3 regions of the Marinobacter sp. NFXS9 genome follow, and region 3 is predicted to be linked to each of the others. Evidence: predicted binding sites of a transcription regulator. Region 3 holds the regulator's gene; each other region holds the start of a gene.
What was found. Region 3 encodes sigma-54, which starts transcription at its own class of promoters, with help from an activator protein. Its sites were predicted from a motif close to ANTGGCATNNANNTTGCTNT; they were not measured.
Positions count from the first base shown of each region.

Region 1: a site for sigma-54 is predicted at 1,681-1,700, ahead of J3364_RS08940 (CmpA/NrtA family ABC transporter substrate-binding protein). Genes of this name have one in related genera too.
Region 2: a site for sigma-54 is predicted at 4,853-4,872, ahead of J3364_RS04945 (flagellar basal body-associated FliL family protein). Genes of this name have one in related genera too.

Region 1 covers NZ_JAGDDW010000004.1:222,524-229,615, reverse strand. The annotation lists gene J3364_RS08945 (ABC transporter permease) at 1-139, opposite strand, end outside; gene J3364_RS08940 (CmpA/NrtA family ABC transporter substrate-binding protein) at 162-1,529, opposite strand; gene J3364_RS08935 (CmpA/NrtA family ABC transporter substrate-binding protein) at 2,160-3,335, opposite strand; gene J3364_RS08930 (ANTAR domain-containing response regulator) at 3,351-3,965, opposite strand; gene J3364_RS08925 (nitrate reductase) at 4,384-7,035, shown strand; gene J3364_RS08920 (hypothetical protein) at 7,043-7,092, opposite strand, start outside.
Region 2 covers NZ_JAGDDW010000002.1:288,305-295,396, forward strand. The annotation lists gene fliI (flagellar protein export ATPase FliI) at 1-52, shown strand, start outside; gene fliJ (flagellar export protein FliJ) at 49-498, shown strand; gene J3364_RS04925 (STAS domain-containing protein) at 704-1,009, shown strand; gene J3364_RS04930 (ATP-binding SpoIIE family protein phosphatase) at 1,028-2,770, shown strand; gene J3364_RS04935 (Hpt domain-containing protein) at 2,930-3,277, shown strand; gene J3364_RS04940 (flagellar hook-length control protein FliK) at 3,434-4,699, shown strand; gene J3364_RS04945 (flagellar basal body-associated FliL family protein) at 4,921-5,427, shown strand; gene fliM (flagellar motor switch protein FliM) at 5,477-6,475, shown strand; gene fliN (flagellar motor switch protein FliN) at 6,468-6,989, shown strand; gene fliO (flagellar biosynthetic protein FliO) at 7,051-7,092, shown strand, end outside.
Region 3 covers NZ_JAGDDW010000003.1:22,391-29,482, forward strand. The annotation lists gene lptC (LPS export ABC transporter periplasmic protein LptC) at 1-121, shown strand, start outside; gene lptA (lipopolysaccharide transport periplasmic protein LptA) at 99-647, shown strand; gene lptB (LPS export ABC transporter ATP-binding protein) at 647-1,372, shown strand; gene J3364_RS06015 (RNA polymerase factor sigma-54) at 1,660-3,183, shown strand; gene hpf (ribosome hibernation promoting factor) at 3,292-3,600, shown strand; gene ptsN (PTS IIA-like nitrogen regulatory protein PtsN) at 3,629-4,096, shown strand; gene rapZ (RNase adapter RapZ) at 4,125-5,015, shown strand; gene J3364_RS06035 (HPr family phosphocarrier protein) at 5,012-5,281, shown strand; gene mgtE (magnesium transporter) at 5,585-6,946, shown strand; gene yjgA (ribosome biogenesis factor YjgA) at 6,987-7,092, shown strand, end outside.

The DNA.
Region 1 (7,092 bases), on a different contig from region 3:
CCAGTTGCCAGGCGATCAGGAACAGGGCGATGCCCAGCACCGGCAGGGTCACTGACTGCAGCAGGGCCTTGCCGGTGACGTCCGGATACCGGCGCCGGATCAGCTGCAGCAGTGGATTGGTGGAGGTGAGCGTGCTCATGGGTTATCTCCCGGGACCCCGGTTACGGGGTCTCCTTGCCTTTGAGTCCGATGGGGAAGCTGTCGATATAGGCGTTGGGCTGTTTCGGATCGAACGCCACACCGTCGATGAATTCACCCTCGTGCGGGCGGGTGAAGTTTTCCTTGTCGAAATCCGGGAACGCGCTGGCCGGCAGCGTGCCGTCGGCGATCAGGGACTTGGCGGCTTCCTCATAGATATCCGCGCGATAGACTTTTTTGGCGATGTCCATGTACCAGCCGTCCGACTTCTGCTCCGGAATCTGGCCCCAGCGGCGCATCTGGGTCAGGTACCAGATGGCGTCGGACGGGTACGGGTAGGTGGCGAAGTAGCGGAAGAAGACGTTGAAGTCGGGCACTTCACGCACGTCGCCCTTTTCGTATTCGAAGGTGCCGGTCATGGAATTGGCGATGACTTCCTCATCGGCGCCCACGTAGTTCGGTCGCGCCAGCATTTTTACCGCCGCTTCGCGGTTGGCGTTGTTGTTCTCGTCCAGCCAGTAGGCGGCGCGGATCAGCGCGCGCAGCAGGTGCAGATGGGTATTGGGGTATTTCTCGGCCCACTGTTCGGTCACGCCGAAGACTTTCTCCGGGTTGTTGGGCCAGATTTCATAGTCGGTGATCACCGGCACGCCAATGCCCTTGAACACGGCCTGCTGGTTCCACGGTTCACCCACGCAGTAGCCCTGGATCGTGCCGGCTTCCAGCGTGGAAGGCATCTGCGGCGGCGGGGTGACGGACAGCTGTACGTCTGCCTGCAGGGTGCCGCTGGTGTCGCCGTTCTGTGGTGCGTAGTAGCCGGGGTTCAGGCCACCGGCTGCGAGCCAGTAGCGCAGCTCGTAGTTGTGGGTCGATACCGGGAACACCATGCCCATCTTGAAGGGCTCGCCGGCGTTGCGATGTTTCTCGACGACCGGCTTGAGCGCGGCGGCGCTGATCGGGTGCCGGGGTTTGCCGTCGGCGTTGGTCGGGATGTTCGGCTTCATCTGGTCCCAGACGCCGTCGGACACGGTGATGCCGTTGCCGTTCAAGTCCATGCTGAAGGCGGTGATGATGTTGGCCTGGGTGCCATAGCCAATGGTGGCCCCCAGCGGTTGGCCCGCCAGCATATGGGCGCCGTCCAGTTCGCCGGTAATCACCCGGTCGAGCAGGACTTTCCAGTTGGCCTGGGCTTCCAGTTCCACGAACAGGCCTTCGTCCATGAAGTAGCCGTTTTCCCAGGCGACGGCCAGCGGGGCCATGTCGGTGAGTTTGATAAAGCCCAGCTTGAGGTCGGGTTTTTCCGGGGGACCGATCTCGTCACCGAATGCGGTCACGGATTGTGTCAGCCCCAATACGGCAGCAAAGGTTGCTGTTAGGATACGGCTCGCCATGCGTCTCTCCTATGTCATCTTTTCCTTTGGGCATAAAAAAACGCCCACCCCCGTCGCCGGGGGCAGGCGCCAATGCCTGCAGATCGTCATCGTCTGTAGTCAAACTGTGAGGTACTGAGCCGATTCAGTACGCGTAATCGTCACTTAATCGAAAGCACGGGGCGTGCCAGTTTTAAATATTCTTTTATATCAGTGACCTGAATGATTTTCGGGTTAACGGCATGCGAGGTGGTGGAGCCGTTTCGGGTCAGTTGTTTAGATAGTGCACCATGTGCGGGCGGTTTGGGGCGGCCGGGAATTGCGGACTAGGCTCTGAGCGTCTGGAACCCATAGAGGCCATCGCTTCCGCCGCCCTGGAGATAGATCCCTGAGTTAGAGGCCCAAGAAGCCTCTCTCCCCTCGAGAGAGAGAGGCTTGGAGAGAGGGGGACGAGGCGACAGCCTCGCTGGGCTTCCGATGAAACAAATGGGCGCCCAGGGCGCCTCTCCCTATCCCCGGCCCTCTCCCGCGACGGGAGAGGGAGTCGGCTTGTGCAAACCGGCAACATGGGTGGCACCCAGGCATCTAAGCCCTGAGAAGAGACTTGTGTATGAGCGTAGATACTGAGACGGTGCCATCGATTTCGGGTTGTCAGCCCGGCCAGTGATGTACCTGCTCGCCGATCAGGCCGTCGCCGGCGATGTTCACCGGTCCTTCACGCCCTTCCACCATATGACTCAGGCGGTGGTGGCCCTCGGTCTTGGCGTCCATGGTGGGGGCGTCGATGCCGGCGGAGCTGGCGGCTTCCCGGAAAATGGCGGGTTTAACGATGCCGCGGATGTCAGCCGCCGAAGCTTCGCCCAGCTGTCCCCAACGGGCCAGGCGCGTGGCCAGCCAGTGGGCCTGGGACAGCCAAGGGAAATTGGCGCTGTCCCGGAAGAAGTGCTGGTGCAGACGCGGATGGAACAGTGAAAACGGATGGCCGTCCAATGCCTGAACCTGGTTCCCCAGATAGCGCTCGTCGGACAGGATGTCCCGCAGGGCCGCGTGATGATCGGGATCGTCCAGCCACTGGCAGGCGCTCAGCAGCACGCGAATCAGCCTGCGGTGAATCTCCGGATGCTGTTCGGCCCAGTCCTGGCGCATGCCCAGGACTTTTTCGGGGGAGTTCTGCCAGATCTGGTGACCAGCGTGGAGGATGACACCCAGATCCTGCCATTCCAGCAGGCTGTTCCAGGGTTCGCCCACACAACAGCCTTCGATATGGCCGGCGCGGAAAGCGTCCAGCATCTGGATCGGGGACACCGGCACAATCTGGATATGGTGACGGGCATCGGGACCGGCAGTGGCGACCCAGTCGCGCAACTGCAGGTCATGGCTGGACCAGGGCGCTACCGACGCCAACTGGATCGGCGAACCCCGACGGCGGGCGACGTCCACCAGGGCCCGGGCCGACGCCAGCGGATCATTGGGATCGGCGCCGGCGGCCATCAGTTTCGGATAGAGTGACGTGGATACGGTAATGCCATTGCCGTTCCGACTCAGCACCATACCGGTGGTGATCGGTGTGCGCGGTCGGTCGGTAGCCAGGGACATGGCCAGCGGCATGGGGGCGAGCATGTGGGCGCCATCGAGCAGCCCGAACGACACCTTATCCCGCAGGGAGGCCCAGGAGCCTTCCCGCACCAATTCGACGTCGAGCCCCTCGCGGAAGAACAGGCCCAGCTCATGGGCGATAATCAGCGGGGCGCTATCGAGCAGCGGTACGAAGCCCAGTCTCAACGTGAAACCCTTTCGCCGGTGCAACGGGATGGGATCGGATGCCATGGGATCCTCCCGCGATCAGGACGCGCGCTGGAACTTGTCGGAATCCTTGCCGAACATCTCGATCACACGCTGGGCGATCTGCCCGATGCGCTGACTGTGGTCCATCGCCGCCTTCTGCAGGACCCGGTAGGCTTCCGCTTCGTCGCAGTTCTCGCGTTTCATGATCAGGCCTTTCGCCCGGTCGATCAGTTTGCGCTCCTCCAGCTGGGTGCGCGTTTGCTCCAGTTCGTCGCGAAGGGATTGAAACGCTTCGAAACGGGCGACGGCGGTGTCGATGATGCCGCGCACGTGCTGCGGCTGGATGCCGTCGACCACATAAGCGCTGACACCGGCGCGAACCGCCGCCTGGATGGTGTTGCGGTCGCTCTGCTCCTGGGCAAAGAACACAATCGGGCGGGGCGCGTGAGCATTGAGCGTGCTCATGTTCTCCAGCGTATCCCGGTCCGGCAGGTCCATGTCGATGATGACCATGTCGGGCTCATCCCGGGCCACCGCCGCGGTTAGGCCAACCGCGTTGGGGCGATGGCTGATCACCTCATGCCCTTCGGCTTCAAGGGCTTTGCGGACGACCATAGATCGGTCAGCGTCGTTGTCGATCAGCAGGATGCGGAGTGGTTCAAATGCAGTCATGACACGGTCCTCGTTAATCTGATCATCACCGAAGCAAAAAGCTGACCACTGCTCGACTGTATTTTTTAAAAGGCTGAATTGTCGGGATAAATTAATAGTTGAGAAAGTCATTCGGTGGTTCGGGAGGGCGTGTCAGTCGCCCAGCGGTGGTTCAAAATCGGGCGTTTTGCACTGTTTTGGGTGTGGCCGGGGGCCTGAAAGCCGCATTCTTCAGCTATTAGGGCTGGCCCTTATATTGCTTCTTACCCTCGGGTGAAGTGCAAACGATCCTCTGGGGTCCGCCACTTCCTCTCTATATTGACGTCTGGCGACGATTAAGCCTGGCAATGACGCCCGGGAGACGATGCGACAGCGGAAACGCTGTGGTGTGGTCTCCCGGGCTTTTTTTTGGATTTTTGACCGGGAGTGAGAAACGCCCGTGAATGACAAGGCGCAAGCAACCTGCACGACCTGTCCCTATTGTGGCGTGGGCTGCGGTGTCGCGGTGACGGCCGGTGACCCGGTACAGGGCGACACGACCCACCCGGCCAACTATGGGCGGCTGTGCGTGAAGGGATCGAGTCTCCACGAAACCCTGGGTGACAGCGGGCGCCTGTTACATCCCCGGGTTCGAGGCCGGCGTACGGATTGGTCGCAGGCCGTGCAGTCGGTGGCGGGGGCCATTCGCGAGGCGGTGGCTCAGCACGGTCCCGGTTCGGTGGGGTTCTACCTGTCCGGGCAGCTGCTGACCGAGGACTACTACGCCGCCAACAAGCTGGCAAAAGGGTTTATCGGCACGCCCCACGTCGACACCAACTCCCGTCTGTGCATGTCCTCCGCCGTGGCCGCCCACAAGCGGGCGTTCGGGGCCGATGTGGTGCCCGGCTGTTATGAAGACTTGGAAATCGCCGATCTGCTGGTGCTGGTGGGCAGCAACGCCGCCTGGAACCATCCGATCCTGTTCCAGCGGATGCAGGCCGCGGCCCGCGACGGTCGCCGGGTGGTGGTCGTCGATCCGCGACAGACAGCCACCAGCGACCTGGCCGATCTGCACCTGAGCCTGCGTCCGGGCAGCGATGCCGCCCTGTTCAATGGCCTGCTCACCTGGCTGGCCGACAGGGATGCGCTTGATCAGGACTACATCACCGCCCACTGTGACGGATTCGATGATGCCCTTGCCGCCGCCCGTCACTCGGCGCCGGATGTCGAGGCGGTTGCCGATGCCTGCGACTTGCCGGTGGACGATGTGGTCCGTTTCTTTAACTGGTTTGCGGACACACCCCGCACCGTCACCGTGTTTTCCCAGGGTGTGAATCAATCCAGTTCCGGCACCGACAAGGGCAACGCCATCATCAACTGCCATCTGGCCACCGGCCGGGTCGGCAAGCCCGGCGCTTCGCCCTTCTCCATTACCGGCCAGCCCAACGCCATGGGCGGGCGCGAAGTGGGCGGCCTGGCCAACACGCTGGCGGCCCACATGGACTACCAGAACGACGCGGATCGCGATCGGGTGCAGCGCTTCTGGCGCTCGCCCGGCCTGGCCGATGGTCCCGGATACAAGGCCGTGGACCTGTTCGACGCGGTGCATCGCGGTGAGATCAAGGTCCTGTGGATCATGGCCACCAACCCGGCGGTGAGCCTGCCGGACAACGCGCGGGTGCGGGAAGCGCTGGCAAGTTGCCCCACCGTCATCGTCTCCGACTGCGTCGCCGAGACGGACACTACGGCCTACGCCGACATCCTGCTGCCGGCGATGGGCTGGGGCGAAAAGGACGGCACGGTGACCAATTCCGAACGGCGTATTTCCCGCCAACGGGCCTTTCTGCCGCCCACAGGCGAGGCCCGACCGGACTGGTGGATCATCAGTGAAGTGGCCCGCGAGCTGGGCTACGGCGATGCCTTCAGCTACACCGCGCCGGTCGATGTGTTTCGCGAGCATGCCGCGCTGTCGGCATTTGAAAACCAGGGGCACCGGCCGTTCGATCTGACCGGCTTCAAGGACATGAATTCCGAGAACTACGATGGGCTGGCACCGATCCAGTGGCCCGTCAATCAACGGTATCCGCAGGGCCGGTCCCGGATCTTCGACGATGGCCGTTTTGCCACCCCCAACGGTCGTGCTCAATTCATTGCCATCACCCCGGATCAGCCTGTGCAACAGCCGGACCGCGACTACCCGATGGTGGTTAACAGCGGTCGGATCCGCGACCAGTGGCACACCATGACCCGGACCGGACGCGCGGCACGGCTCTGGCAGCATCGGGCGGAGCCGTTCATCGATGTACACCCGCAGGATCTGGAGCGACTCGGCCTCAAGGCGGGTCAACTGGGCCGTTTGGACGGGGCCCGCGGTACGTTTGTCGGTCGCCTGCAGGCGGTGCCGGAGCAGCGCCCTGGCGAGGTGTTCATTCCCATCCACTGGAACCGGCAGTACGCCGGTCACGCCCTGGCCTCGGACCTGATGGCGGCGGTGGTGGATCCGGTGTCCGGCCAGCCGGAGTCCAAGCATGGCGTGGCGCGACTGAGCGCGGCGCCGGTGCGCTGGCGGGCCCGTTTGTTGTGCCGGCCCGGACACACCGGTGTGTGGCGGGCGGAGCACTGGTCGCGGGTACCGCTGGATGGCTGTGAGAGCTGGTGGCTGGCCGGCGAGGACAAGGCCGACTGGCCCGACTGGGCATCGCGCTGGCTGGGCGGTCAGCCGCAGGTGGAAATGCACGACGCCGGTGCCGGCCGCTACCGGGCTGCACGTTTCCACCAAGGACAACTGCTGGCTGTGTTGATGGCCGAACCGGCGGAAAGCCCGTTCCCGGATCTGGGCTGGCTGGCGACCTGCTTTGAACGGGATGACCTGGCAGCTGCCGATCGCCGGGCGATCCTGGCCGGGCGCGATGCGGATCTGCCAGACATCGGGCCGGTGATCTGCAGTTGCTTCCAGATTGGCCAGAAGCAGATCGAAGCGGCCATTGGGGATGGCTCGGATTCCCCAGAGGCCCTGGGGCGACAGTTAAAGTGCGGTACCAACTGCGGGTCCTGCATGCCGGAGCTGCGCAAGCTGATTGAAACCACGCAGATCGCGATGGAAGCGGAGTAACCGGTCGTTACCGGCTGTGGCGCATCATGGAAACCGGAACCCGGTAGCGCGCCCCGC
Region 2 (7,092 bases), on a different contig from region 3:
GCCCAATCGCAAGAACCGGGCACCGGAACCGCCGCAGCAGGGTAACGTATGAAACCGCGGTCCGAGCGGCTTGAAGTGGTCCTGTCGCTGGAGCAGCGCCGCGAGGACCAGGCGCTGGATGGGCTGAACCGGGCGCGACAACACCTGCAGCAGCAACAGCATCAGTTGGATGAGCTGCGCCGCTATCAGGCCGACTACCGGGACCAGATGCGCCGTGGTCAGCAAGGGGTGGTGTCGGTGACCAAACTGCAGGGCTGGCAGGCGTTTATTGCCCAGCTCGATCAGGCCATCGTGTCCCAGGAACAGCAGGTCCGCAAAGCCGTTGAAGTGTTTGAAAAGGCACGGGATGTCTGGCGCGAGGCTTATGAACGTCGCAAGGGGATGGCGCGTCACATTGAAGCCTGCCGGGCTCAGGAACAGCGCCAGCAGGACCTGCGTGACCAGAAGCAGGCCGACGAAGCCGCCAATCGAATGCACGCCCGACGCCGTTTGACGTGATCCGTCGGGGAATCCACTTTAAATTTACGCATGCATTTTGCAGAGTTTTGGCTATCCTCAATGCCGTGGAATAATCAAAAATGAGTTCGGATACATCCCGGACACTCGGCGTAAAGGACATACCCGGGGCAGGGCCGCAGACGCCATTCAATGGTGCCGCGCCCGATTCAGACCCGCTGGCTCAAGCATTGACGGAGGACACCGCATGGCCATTCACACGCGGCGAAGCGAAGACGGTCGCACGCTGATTATCAGTATCGATGGACGCTTCGACTTCAGTTCCCATCAAAGTTTCCGCGATGCCTACGAGCACGATGACCAGGACGTCAGCGATTACGTCATCGACATGTCCGAAACGACCTATCTGGACAGCTCCGCGCTGGGCATGCTCCTGTTGTTGCGGGATTACGCCGGTGGCGATGCCGGTCGGGTCCGCATCGAAAACTGCAACAGCGACGTAAGACGGATTCTCAGTATTTCCAATTTCGAGCAGCTGTTCTCCATCAAGTAGACGGGAAGAGGCGTTACGTTGGATGAGGTGCAAAGGGACGCGCAGGCGCTGCGCATCCTGATTGCCGATGACAGCGAAAGCGACCGCCTGATTCTCAGTACCATGGTTCGGCGTCAGGGTCATGACGTCATGACGGCTGCTGATGGTATCGAAGCGGTGGAATGCTTTCGGCGTTTCCAGCCCCAGATCGTGTTGCTGGATGTGATGATGCCGCGCATGGATGGTATGGATGCGGCACGCCATATCAAGGCGCTGGCGGGCGAATCGCTGGTGCCTGTCATTTTCCTGACGTCCCTGTCCGACGCCGATGCCCTGGCCCGCTGTCTGGAGGCCGGTGGTGACGACTTTCTCTCCAAGCCCTACAACCGCATCATCATTGAAGCCAAGATCAACGCCTTTAATCGCATGCGGGTGATGCACCGGACCCTGAGCCAGCAGCGGGACGTGATTCGTGCCCACAACCAGCGACTGGTCAACGAGCAGAATATTGCCAAACGGGTTTTCGACAATGTCGCCCACACCGGCTGCCTGGATGCGCCGAATATCCGCTACCATGCCTCGCCCATGTCGGTGTTCAACGGCGACATCCTGTACGCCTGTCCGCGTCCGTCCGGCGGCATGAATATCCTGATTGGCGATTTCACCGGTCATGGCCTGCCGGCCGCTATCGGGGCCATGCCGGTGGCCGAGATTTTCTACGGCATGACCAGCAAGGGCTTCCTCAGCGGCGATATCCTGCGCGAGATCAACCAGAAGCTGTGGCGCATCATGCCCAAGGACATGTTCTGTTGCGCCGCCTTTATCGAACTCGACTTCCATCTGGGTAATCTCAGCATCTGGAATGGCGGCCTGCCCTGTGGCTTCCTGCTGCGTCGGGGAGAGACCGTCGAGCGACTGGCCTCGGCCCACCTGCCTTTGGGGGTCGTCGCGGCGGAACGCTTCAGCGTGGACGTGGTCCGCTACAAGGTCGAGGAAGGGGACACGGTCCTGTTTGCCACCGATGGGGTTCCTGAAGCCATGAACGCCGAGGGCGAGATGTTCGGTGAGACCCGGCTGGAGGCCGCCGTTGCCGGCACGTCCGACGACCAGTCGGTGCTGGATGCCGTGTTGCGGGCCGTGGCCCGGTTCACCGGTGCTGAGGAATACAGCGATGATCTGACGGTGCTGACCGTCGATGTGGTGCCGCCTGCAGACGTTGAAGAACTGCCGTTGCGGGTCACCCAGTCGGCCCTGAGCGGGCCGGCCACCTGGTCCTGCGAGTATGAGGTAACCGGCGAAACGCTGGCCCAGTTCAATCCTCTGCCGCTGTTGCTGCACATCTGTATGGAGGTGCCCGGTCTGCGCCGGCGGGGTGGCGAGGTGTACACGGTGCTGGCGGAGCTCTATACCAATGCCCTGGAACATGGGGTGCTGGGGCTGCCGTCTGTATGGAAGAATTCGCTGGAAGGGTTCGGCCAGTATTATGCCGAGCGCGAACGCCGCCTGCGAACGGTGGGGGACCATGCGGTGTTGTTCCGGCTCGAGCACAAGACCGGCCGGAAAGGCGGAGAGTTGCGGGTGGTGTGCCGGGATAGTGGCGTGGGCTTCAACTATACTGAGCAGACACAAAGGACCGTCCCTGAGGCCGGGTACGCCGGCCGCGGGCTGGCGTTGCTGCGACAGCTGTGTGGCTCGCTGACGCACCACGGCACGGGCAATGAAGTGGAGGCGGTCTATCGCTGGACGTTCGATCCCGACGAATCGGAACAACACACGGGTTGAACCGGGATGACGGAGCAGGCAGTGTAGCCGACCTTCGTTGGCGGCGCGTTCCCGAGGGGACACGTCCGGGGCGTCGTTGAGGGATGCCCGCTGATCCAAGCTGGACAAGGTGATCCGCCGGTCAAGCCGCAGGCCCGGCCGGATGACAAGGAGACAAACATGAACGACAAGCCACATCTGGACGATGACGCGCTTGCGGAACTTCAGGAGGTTATGGAAGGCGAGTTCGACGTGCTGATCAGGACGTACCTGAGCGACTCGTCGGAACGGTTGACTGCACTGAGATCGGCACTCAGTGATCGTGACGCCGACGCCTTCACCCGATCCGCCCACAGCTTCAAGGGAAGCTGTATCAACATCGGTGCGCCGCGTCTGGGCGCCTTGTGCGCCGACGCAGAACTGGCGGGTAAGGAAGAACGCATCGATGATGCCCGCCATGTTCTGGATGATATGCAGAGCGAATTCGCGACCGTCCGCGAGCTGCTGGAACGCACCCTGATGCGGTGATGCCGGAGACGGTCGATCTGGTCCCTGTGCCGGCGGCCCAACACGCCTGGGCGGGCGTCACTCGGCTGGCTTATGCCCACTCCCTAAAATCTGGCACTTTAATTGCTCTAGTCCCTGCAACACTGTTTGATTGATGCCTAGCGGCAAGAGGTTGCCATGTCCGGACTGGTGCTTAACCCCGCATCGCCCACACCCGATAAAATGTTGGAACGATCCTCGTCGGCTGGAGACACCGAGCGTTCCGGAGAAGCATTTGAGGAAGTCTCCAACCGCGAGCAGTCGCGCCTGGAACAGAAAGAAGCGCAGCAAGAGCGGGCCCAGCGCCGTGCCGAAGACGAGCGCCTGCAGGAAAAACGGGCTGAGCGGGTCGATGCCAAAGAGCGCCAGGAAGAAACCGCCCGCGCGGATAAGGCCGAAGAGCAGAGACGCTCCGATGACGCCAGGGATGCCAAGGGTCAAGAGGCCGATACCGCCGACGATGACAAGTCGGTCGCGGAAGGCCAGGCCGACAAGAACGGGAAAACGGCGTCTAAGGATGACAAGGACGGCAAGGATCAGAAAGACGACAAGCGGAAAGACGATGCCGCTGCCCCGATGCTCTTCTCCATGCCGACCAACGTGAAGGTGGAAACGACCAAGACGGCCGCCGCCGATGGCCCGTCGCCCCTCTCGTCCGCTTCACAGAATCCACTGCAGGGGCTTTCCCTCAAATCGCTGGCCCAGGGGGCGTCAGGCAACAGCGCTCAGGATGGGAACAGTGACGGCCTGGGTGCCGGTAAGTCAGACGCGGTCAGCACGCTGCTGGGTAAGAACGTTGCCGCGGATGGCAAGGCCCTGGATTTTTCCGCCCAACTGAGCCGCTTGCAGGGGGACAGCAACGCCCAAACCTCGGTGCCCAATAACGCCACCGGCTTGCAGCGGGGGCTGGAAGGTCGCGAGACCATGGCGCCCCTGAAAAGCTATTCCACCAGCATTGATCTGCCGGTTCAGCACGCCGAGTGGGGTGACAAGATCGCTGGCAAGCTGGCCTGGCTCACCAGTCAGCGCATGTCCGCTGCGGAAATCCATGTGACCCCGCCGGACATGGGGCCGTTGGAGGTCCGGGTCCAGGTGCACCACGACCAGGCCCAGGTGACGGTCCACGCCACCCATGCTGCCGTCCGTGACCAGTTGGAACTGAACGGCCACCGTCTGCGTGACATGCTGCAGGAGAACGGGCTGAACCTGGATCGCTTTGAAGTGTCCGCTGACACGGCGGACCAGGGTGCCCAGCAGCAACTGCAGCAGGACGATGAGAGTGGCGGCCATGGCGGTGGCAGCCTTGCCGGTGAGGGTGACGAACTGTCGGCTGACGAATCCGGCACGCTTGCCAGCGGTCAGCTTGATCTGAGCTGGCGTGGTGAAGTGGATCTTTACGCCTGACCGTCCGGTCAGGCTGGCTTTCTCCTTCCGCCCATCGCGACGACGCTTCCGTCAGCCCCTCTTCAGAATGCCCGGAACGCGTGTTCGTGGTTTATGTCTCCGCGTCCAGACGCTAAACTTCTGTTTTCCAAAAGAACTGACTGGAGCGGCAGGATTGGCCTGTTCCTTGCTGCTAATCTCTCCAGGCAGCGTGATACGACAATAATCTGACTGTAGGACTTATGGCGGAAAATACCGAGCAAGCCCCGGCGGGTGGGGGTAAAGGCAAGCTGAAGCTGATCATCGGCCTTGTCCTGATCATTGTTCTGGCGGTGGGGTTGTCGGTGGCCGGCACGCTCTGGTTCCTGAAATCCGATGACGGTGCCGCCGCCGATGAAGCGGCTGCTGACGAGACGGCCGAGCCGGCATTCCAGCCCAGCCACTACTATTCCATCACCAAACCGTTTGTGGTCACGCTGTCCACGGACGGGCGCCAGCGTTATATGCAGATCTTCCTGGCGCTGCAAAGTCGCAACCAGGGGGCGCTGGACGTCGCGCAGGCCAACATGCCGCTGATCCGAAGCCGATTGCTGACCCTGTTTGGCGGGCAGGATTTCCAGGCCATGCAGACGCCGGAAGGCAAGGAAAAGCTGTTGCAGGAAACACTGGACACGATCAACGGCATCCTGGCAGAGGAAGGCGGCGAGCCGATCGACCATGTCCTTTTTGAAAATTTTGTGTTGCAGTAGCGATGACTGATTGTGGCCGATTGACTAATCTCGAGGTCGGATAGGGACTATGCAGGACTTACTCTCACAAGACGAGATCGACGCGCTCCTGCACGGCGTTGATGACGGCGATGTCGACACCTATGACGACGTCGACGATACCGGCGTCAAGAATTACGACCTGGCCAGCCAGGATCGGATCGTGCGCGGCCGGATGCCGACGCTCGAGATGATCAACGAACGATTTGCCCGTTACACCCGCATCAGTCTGTTCAACATGCTGCGCCGCAACGCCGACGTCTCCACTGGCGGCGTGCAGATCATGAAATTCGGCGAGTACATCCACACGCTGTACGTGCCCACCAGCCTCAACCTGGTCAAGATGCGCCCGCTGCGCGGCACAGCCCTGTTTATTCTCGACGCCAAGCTGGTCTTCAAGTTGGTGGATAACTTCTTTGGCGGTGAAGGGCGGCACGCCAAGATCGAGGGCCGCGAATTCACGCCCACCGAGACCCGCATCGTGCAGATGATGCTCGATCAGGTCTTCAAGGACATGCGCGAGGCGTGGAATGCCGTCCTGAAGATGGATTTCGAGTACCTCAGCTCCGAGGTCAATCCGGCGATGGCCAACATCGTCAGCCCCAGTGAAGTGGTGGTGATCAGCACGTTCCATATCGAGCTGGACGGCGGCGGTGGTGAACTTCACATGGCCCTGCCGTATTCCATGATCGAACCGATCCGGGATGTGCTGGACGCGGGTGTCCAGAGTGATATCGACGAAGTCGATGAACGCTGGGTCAATGCCCTCCAGGAAGACATCAAGGCCGTGAACGTTCCGGTCAATGCCACAGTCTGCCGACGCCGGATGTCGTTGCGGGAAATCGCCAAACTCAAGGCAGGCGATGTGATTCCGGTGGAACTGGAAGACGAGCTGACGGTAACGGCTAACGGCATTCCAATATATCAGGCCCAAATGGGTACCCGCGACGGGAATCTGGCGCTGCGGGTCACCCGTCGCATGAACCGGCCCAAAGTGAAGAAGCAACTGAAGGTGAACAGGCATGGCTGAAGACGACAACAAGAAAGAGGGGCAGGAGATGAGCGAAGACGAAAAGCTCGCTGCCGAGTGGGAAGCCGCCATGTCCGAATCCGGCGATGATGCGGCTGACGGCGAAACCGCTGCCGAAGACGGCGGTGAGCGCGACGACGAATGGGCGGCCGCCATGGCGGAGGCCGGTGCCAGTGAAGAGGATGTGAAAGCTGCACCGATGGAAGAGTTCGGCCAGGAAAGTGCGATCTCGGAAACCGGCACGGGTCCGGCTCCGGATCTGGATGTCATCCTGGATATTCCGGTGACCATCTCCATGGAGGTGGGGAACACCCAGATCCCCATTCGTAACCTGCTGCAGCTCAACCAGGGGTCGGTGATCGAGCTGGACCGGTTGGCGGGCGAACCGCTGGACGTGTTGGTCAACGGCACCCTCATCGCCCATGGTGAGGTGGTCATGGTGAACGAGAAATTCGGTATTCGCCTGACGGATGTCATCAGTCCGGGCGAGCGCATCAAGCGACTGTCAAAATAAGAAAGCCTGACCCCCGGCCCGGCCGATGGCCCGGGCCTGACGGGTGGGTGGAGGTGTTCCCTTGTATCGCATCCTGTTCTGCGGATGGCTTCTGCTGCTCAGC
Region 3 (7,092 bases):
GCTGCTCCGGGATCCGCGCGGCACCACCCGGGCCACCGGCATGAAAGCCTGGATCGACCAACGGATCGTGCAACTCCAATCACAGGTGGAAGGACAGTATGAATTGTCATCTTCGCAATAAGCCCCGCCTATTGCGACGCATCGCAGGCGCGGCCCTGCTGGTGCTGGCATCCCAAGCCCAGGCTTTCGACCTCAACTCCGACAGCCCCATCAAGGTCAGCGCGGACCAGGCGCGTCTCGACGACGCCAAGGGCACCGCGATCTACACCGGTGACGTGGTGGTCCGCCAGGACGGCACCGAACTGACCGCCGACAAGGTCGTCCTGTATCGGGAACAAGGCGCACTGAATCGCATCGAGGCGCACGGTAAACCGGCCCACTACACCCAGCCCAAGACCGCCGATACGGCCAAGACCGATGCTGAAGCTATGACCATCATCTATGCGGCCGGCGAAAACCGGATCACCTTCATCGAAAAGGCCGTCATTCACCAGGACGGCAACGTCTTCAAGGGTGAGGAAATAAACTACGACACTGCCACCCGCGTGGTCACCGCCAGCGGCAGTCGCGACGGTAACGATCAGGACGGTCGGGTCGAGATGGTCATTCAGCCGCGCCAGAAAACCGGCGGGGAGAGCGGCAACTGATGGCGATCCTGCGCGCAAACAACCTGGCCAAGAGCTACAAGCAGATCAAGGTCGTCAAGGATGTGTCCCTGGAAATCCGCAGCGGCGAGATCGTCGGACTGCTGGGGCCCAATGGCGCCGGCAAGACCACCTGCTTCTACATGATCGTCGGCCTGGTGCCGGCCGATAACGGCCGCGTCACCATCGACGAGCGGGACATCACCCCCCTGCCCATGCATGGCCGGGCCCGCGCTGGCATCGGCTACCTGCCGCAGGAAGCGTCCGTGTTCCGCAAACTCAGTGTTCGCGACAACATCATGGCGATCCTGGAAACGCGTAAGAAACTGACCAAGGCCGAGCGCGAGACGCAGCTGGAAAACCTGCTGGAAGAATTCCACATCACCCATATCCGGGACAGCCTGGGTATGGCGTTATCCGGTGGCGAGCGGCGCCGGGTGGAAATCGCCCGGGCGCTGGCGATGGAACCGGCGTTCATTCTGCTCGACGAACCGTTTGCCGGCGTCGACCCGATCTCGGTGAGCGACATCAAGCAGATCATCCGGCACTTGCGGGATAAGGGGATCGGCGTGCTGATTACCGATCACAACGTGCGAGAGACCCTGGATATCTGCGAGAATGCGTACATCGTGAGTGGGGGTCACATCATTGCCTCCGGTCACGCCGACGACATCCTGGCCAACCAGCAGGTCAAGGAGGTCTACCTCGGCAATGAGTTCCGATTGTGAAAAACGGTCACAAATCCGGCCAAAGTGCGCCCGGGGCTATCGCATAATCGGCCCGAGACGCTAAACTCAAAATCAGGACCGGACGGCGAACAACTCGCCCTGACGGTCAAAACGTTGTCATCTGGACACCCATAGCAGTAAACTTCGGCAAAGAATTTGCTTGTCGCGCCAAATCGTCATTCGACATGTTAACTTTCAAGGCCCTATCGATACCGGGCGTGGCGCGATCCGCGAAAACCAGGCAACAAAAGTACAGCCGACAGGCATAGGGTGACGGGACTAAATCGATGGTAATGAAAGCTTCGCTTCAGCTGAAGCTGGGTCAACAGCTCACCATGACACCCCAGTTGCAACAGGCCATTCGCCTGCTGCAACTGTCCACGCTGGATCTGCAACAGGAAATCCAGCAGGCGCTTGAATCCAACCCCATGCTGGAGACCTCCGAGGAGGAGGACGGTAACGACGCCGCCGAGAACGACGGCGATACCGACGACAGCAGCTCCAAAGAGCAAAACGACTCCGACGCGTCGCAGGAAGACACCAGCTGGGACGAGCCCGCTGACGAACCGGACTGGAACACAGAAACCAACCAGGACATTCCGGACGACCTGCCCGTCGACACGGCCTGGGACGACATCTACCAGTCCGCACCCGCTCCCGCCTCACGCGGGGAAGACGATGACGACACCGATTTTGAATCCCGCAACTCCCCCACCGAAACCCTGCAGGATCATCTCCTCTGGCAGTTAAACCTGACGCCCATGGGCGATCGGGACCGTGCCATTGCCCATGCCCTGCTCGATTCGGTGGACCCGCGAGGCTATCTGGTGACGTCCCTGGACGACATCCACGCCGGCCTGGTCGATGAGGCGGACGAAGATCCGCTGGAAATGGACGAGGTCGAGGCGGTCCTGCGTCGACTGCAACATTTTGATCCGCCAGGCGTCTTCGCCCGTGATTTGCAGGAATGCCTGCTGATCCAGCTCAACCAGCTGCCGCCGGACACCCCCTGGTTGCCGCAGGCCCGACTGGTGGTCAGTCACTACATCAACCTGCTGGGAAACCGGGACTACGCCCAGCTGCTGCGCCGCAGCCGCCTCTCGGAAGAACAGCTCAAATCCGTGCTGGCGCTGATCCAGACCCTGAATCCACGCCCCGGCGACTCACTCGATCGCGCCGAACCGGACTACGTGGTGCCCGATGTGGTGGTGTCCAAGATAAAGGGCCGCTGGCGCGTGGAGCTGAACCCGGAAATCGCACCGCGCATTCGCGTCAATGCCGGCTACGCCGCCCTGATCCGTCGGGCCGATAACAGCGCCGACAACACCTATTTGCGCGATCAGCTACAGGAAGCCAAGTGGTTCATCAAAAGCCTGCAGAGCCGTAACGAAACCCTGCTCAAGGTCGCCACACGCATTGTCGAGCATCAGCAGGGATTCCTCGACCAGGGCGAAGAAGCGATGAAGCCGCTGATCCTGTCAGACATCGCCCAGGCCGTCGGGATGCATGAATCCACCATCTCGCGAGTGACCACTCAGAAGTACATGCACACACCGCGCGGCATCTTCGAGCTCAAGTATTTCTTCTCAAGTCATGTCAGCACGAACGAAGGCGGCGAGTGTTCGTCTACGGCAATTCGTGCCATGATCAAGAAACTGGTTGCCGCCGAAACACCCAAGAAGCCACTCAGCGACAGCAAGATTGCCGCTTTGCTGGGTGACCAGGGGATCCAGGTCGCACGACGTACCGTGGCCAAGTATCGGGAAGCCATGCATATTCCGCCTTCCAACGAGCGCAAGCGGTTGGTGTAATCGCCGGAGGGAACGGAAGAGCAGGATTTTCAAGCGTCCGCCGCACGCGACGGGCTCAACGCCGGAAACGGAGACGTTATCCGGGCATGTCGACAATAGGAGAAGCCTATGCAAATCAATATGTCAGGTCACCATGTCGAATTGACTCCCGCTCTGAAAACCTATGTTTCCGAAAAGTTCGAAAAACTCGAACGCCATTTCGACCACATCAGCAATTGTCAGGTGACCCTGTCCGTGCAGAAGCTCCGCCAGACGGCCGAAGCAACCCTGCACGTTATTGGTGGTGAAATTCATGCAAAGGCTGAAAACGAAGATATGTACGCGGCCATTGACGGACTCCTAGACAAGCTCGATCGCCAGATCCTGAAACACAAGGAAAAGACGGTCGATCGAATGCACGGCGCGACCAGCCGCTAGCGGTTCATAAAGGGAAAGCATTCCATCCATGACGGAAAGTCCACTAACCATCCAATCCATCCTGGTTCCCGAGCTCACCCTCTGTGGTGTGCCGGGAACCAGTAAGAAACGCATCCTGGAACTGATCGCCGAGAATGTCGCCCGGCGCTATCCGGAACTCGACGAGACCCAGATTTTCAACAATCTGGTGTCCCGCGAGCGGCTCGGCAGCACCGGGATCGGACAGGGTATTGCCATCCCCCATTGCCGGCTGGAAGGCTGTCATCAGGTGGTCGGCGCCCTTCTGACCCTGGAAGAAGGCGTGGCTTTCGATGCCATCGACAACCAGCCGGTCGATCTCCTGTTCGTCCTGATCGTTCCCAAGGAAGCCACCAGTGAACACCTGGAGCTTCTCAGCCAGCTGGCCGAGAAGTTCAATGACCGCTCTTTCTGCGAGCGTCTGCGACGCTGTGAGGATGCGTCGCAGCTGTTTGAGGTCATGACGCAATCAGAGTGAATCATCTGCTGATCGGCGAAGGCACGGCATGAAACTGATTATAGTCAGCGGGCGCTCCGGCTCTGGCAAGAGCACGGCCCTGCACGTTCTGGAAGACCTGGGCTACTATTGCATCGACAACCTGCCCATCGGCCTGTTGTTTCCCTTGGTCGAGGAGGCGGGCAACGCCTCGCCAAACAAGTTGCGCAACATTGCAGCGAGCATCGACGCGCGCAACCTGTCCGATGAGATCGCCAATTTCGAGGCCATCCACGAGCGCCTATCCACCTGCGGCATGAAGGTCGAAATCGTCTTCCTCGATGCCACCGACCAGGCTCTGCTGCAGCGCTTCCACGCCACCCGACGCAAACACCCACTCAGCGATGGGCGAACGTCATTGCGCGAGGCGATCACGGACGAAAAACACCTGCTTGAGCCGCTGGCGCAGCTGGCCGACCTGTATATCGACACGACCGAGCTGTCGATGTACGAGCTACGGGACATGATCAAGCAGCGTATCGTCGGCCGCCGGGAACAGGAACTGGCCTTGCTGTTCCAGTCCTTCGGCTTCAAACACGGCGTACCGGTCGACTCCGACTACGTGTTCGACGTGCGCTGCCTGCCCAACCCCTACTGGGACGCCAACCTGCGTAAATTCACCGGTGTCGATCCAGAGGTGCAGGCGTTCCTGGAGAGCCAGCCGGAAACCCGGGAGATGCTGGATACCCTCACCCGCTTCCTGGAAACCTGGCTGCCCTCGTTCCAGGCCAGCAATCGCAGCTACATGACCATCTCCATTGGCTGTACCGGTGGCCAGCACCGCTCGGTTTACATGTGCGATCAACTGGGCCGCTACTTCAACCAGAAGTACACCAATGTCCAGGTTCGCCACACCGAGCTGCCGCACCTTCACCCAGCGTCGACTGACGATCCGTCATGATTCGCCAGCCGATCACCATCATCAACAAGCTCGGACTGCATGCCCGGGCGGCGGCCAAGCTGGTCGGCACGGCGTCGGATTTCGACAGCCAGGTGCTGATTGCAAAGGAGGGCCGAGAGGTAGACGGCAAGAGCATCATGTCCGTCATGATGCTGGCCGCCAGCTGCGGCACCGAAATCGAGCTGGTGCTGGACGGGCCCGACGAGCAGGCGGCCCGGGACGCCTTGGTCGCGCTGATCAACGATTACTTCGGTGAAGGCGAATAGGGGTTCGCGAATGTCGCTGCGCGGCCCCTCTCGGCGTGCCCCAAAGCCGGTGGAATTCACCTACACTGAATTCTCACGTCTGCAACGTAAGTCCGCTATACTTAGGAACTTCTGAATAAGTCCTGGAGCGCCTCAGGGTGATCATGGCCGACCACTTACGCTCGGCTCGGTGACGAGACATTTCAGGACTTATCCAGGAATCCCACAGAACGAGACAGGATGGCGCAGCAGTCCCCGGATTGCCCGCCAGAGAATCAGCCGCAGGACGCGCCGACCGTCCTGATCCGGATTCATGGGTAAGTCATGTCAGACGCAGTCGAAAACAGCCAGGCCCGGCAGCGCCTCCGCACCCTGGGCGAAGCGCTGGACAGCGGTGCCCTGCAGCAGGTCGCGCGCATCCTCAACGGTGGCCTGAGCCCCAGCGATATTGCTCACCTGCTGGAATCCTCTCCGCCACGCCAACGCGCCCTGCTCTGGAACCTGGTCGACAAGAGCCTGGAAGGGGAAGTTCTCCAGTACCTCAGCGACGACATCCGAAGCTACTTCCTGAGCAAGCTGAATGCCCAGGAACTGGCGTCCATCATCGAAGACTTCGAGTCGGACGACCTGGCCGACTTGCTGCAGCAGCTGCCGGACACGGTGATCCAGGAAGTCCTCGACACCATGGACGACCAGGATCGCCAACGGGTGGAGGAAGTCCTCGCTTACCCGGAAGACACCGCCGGCGGCCTGATGAATACGGACACCATCACGGTGCGTCCGGATCTCAGCATCGACGTGGTGTTGCGCTATCTTCGCCGCCACCGCTCCCTGCCGCCGATGACCGACAGCCTGATCGTGGTTAACCGCCGCGACGAATACATTGGCGTCATGCCGATTACCAAGATGCTGGTCTCAAGCCCCAGCGCCACCGTGCGGGAAGTGATGGACACCGACATCGAGCCGATTCCCGTCAACCTGTCCGACACCCAGGTCGCCACCCTGTTCGAACGCTACGACCTGATCTCCTCACCGGTGGTCAGCGAAGAAGGCAAGCTTCTGGGCCGGATCACCATCGATGACGTGGTCGACGTTATTCGTGAAGACGCTGACCACTCGCTGATGAGCATGGCCGGTCTGGACGAGGACGAAGATACCTTCGCGCCGATCATGAAGACCACCAAACGCCGGGCCGTCTGGCTGGGCATCAACCTGATTACGGCGTTTATTGCATCCTCTGTGATCGGCATGTTCGAGGGTACCATTGCCAAAGTGGTGGCCCTGGCGGTCCTGATGCCCATCGTGGCCAGCATGGGCGGGATTGCCGGCAGCCAGACGCTGACTCTCGTGATCCGGGGCATGGCGGTGGGCCAGATCAGCGGCGCCAACGTGCGCTGGCTGCTGAATCGGGAATTCATGGCCGGCGTGCTCAATGGCCTCCTCTGGGCCGTCGTGGTGTCGATCGCGGCCACGATCTGGTTCCAGGATCCGATGATCGGCGTTATCATTGCCGCGGCGCTAATCATCAACCTGATCGCGGCAGCGCTGGCCGGCACCTTGTTGCCCCTGTTTCTCAAATCAAGGAACATCGACCCGGCCCTGGCCGGTGGCGTGATCCTGACAACCGTAACCGACGTGGTGGGTTTCCTGTCCTTCCTGGGACTGGCCACCGTGATATACGCCTGATGGCTTCGCCAGGGCGATCTGCAACAACCCGGAAAAGACCATGATCGACGACGACTACCAGGACGACGAGGACTACAAGAGCAAGTCCGAACTCAAGCGCGAGATGCATGCGCTACAGGACATCGGCAAACGCCTGCTGGAACTGA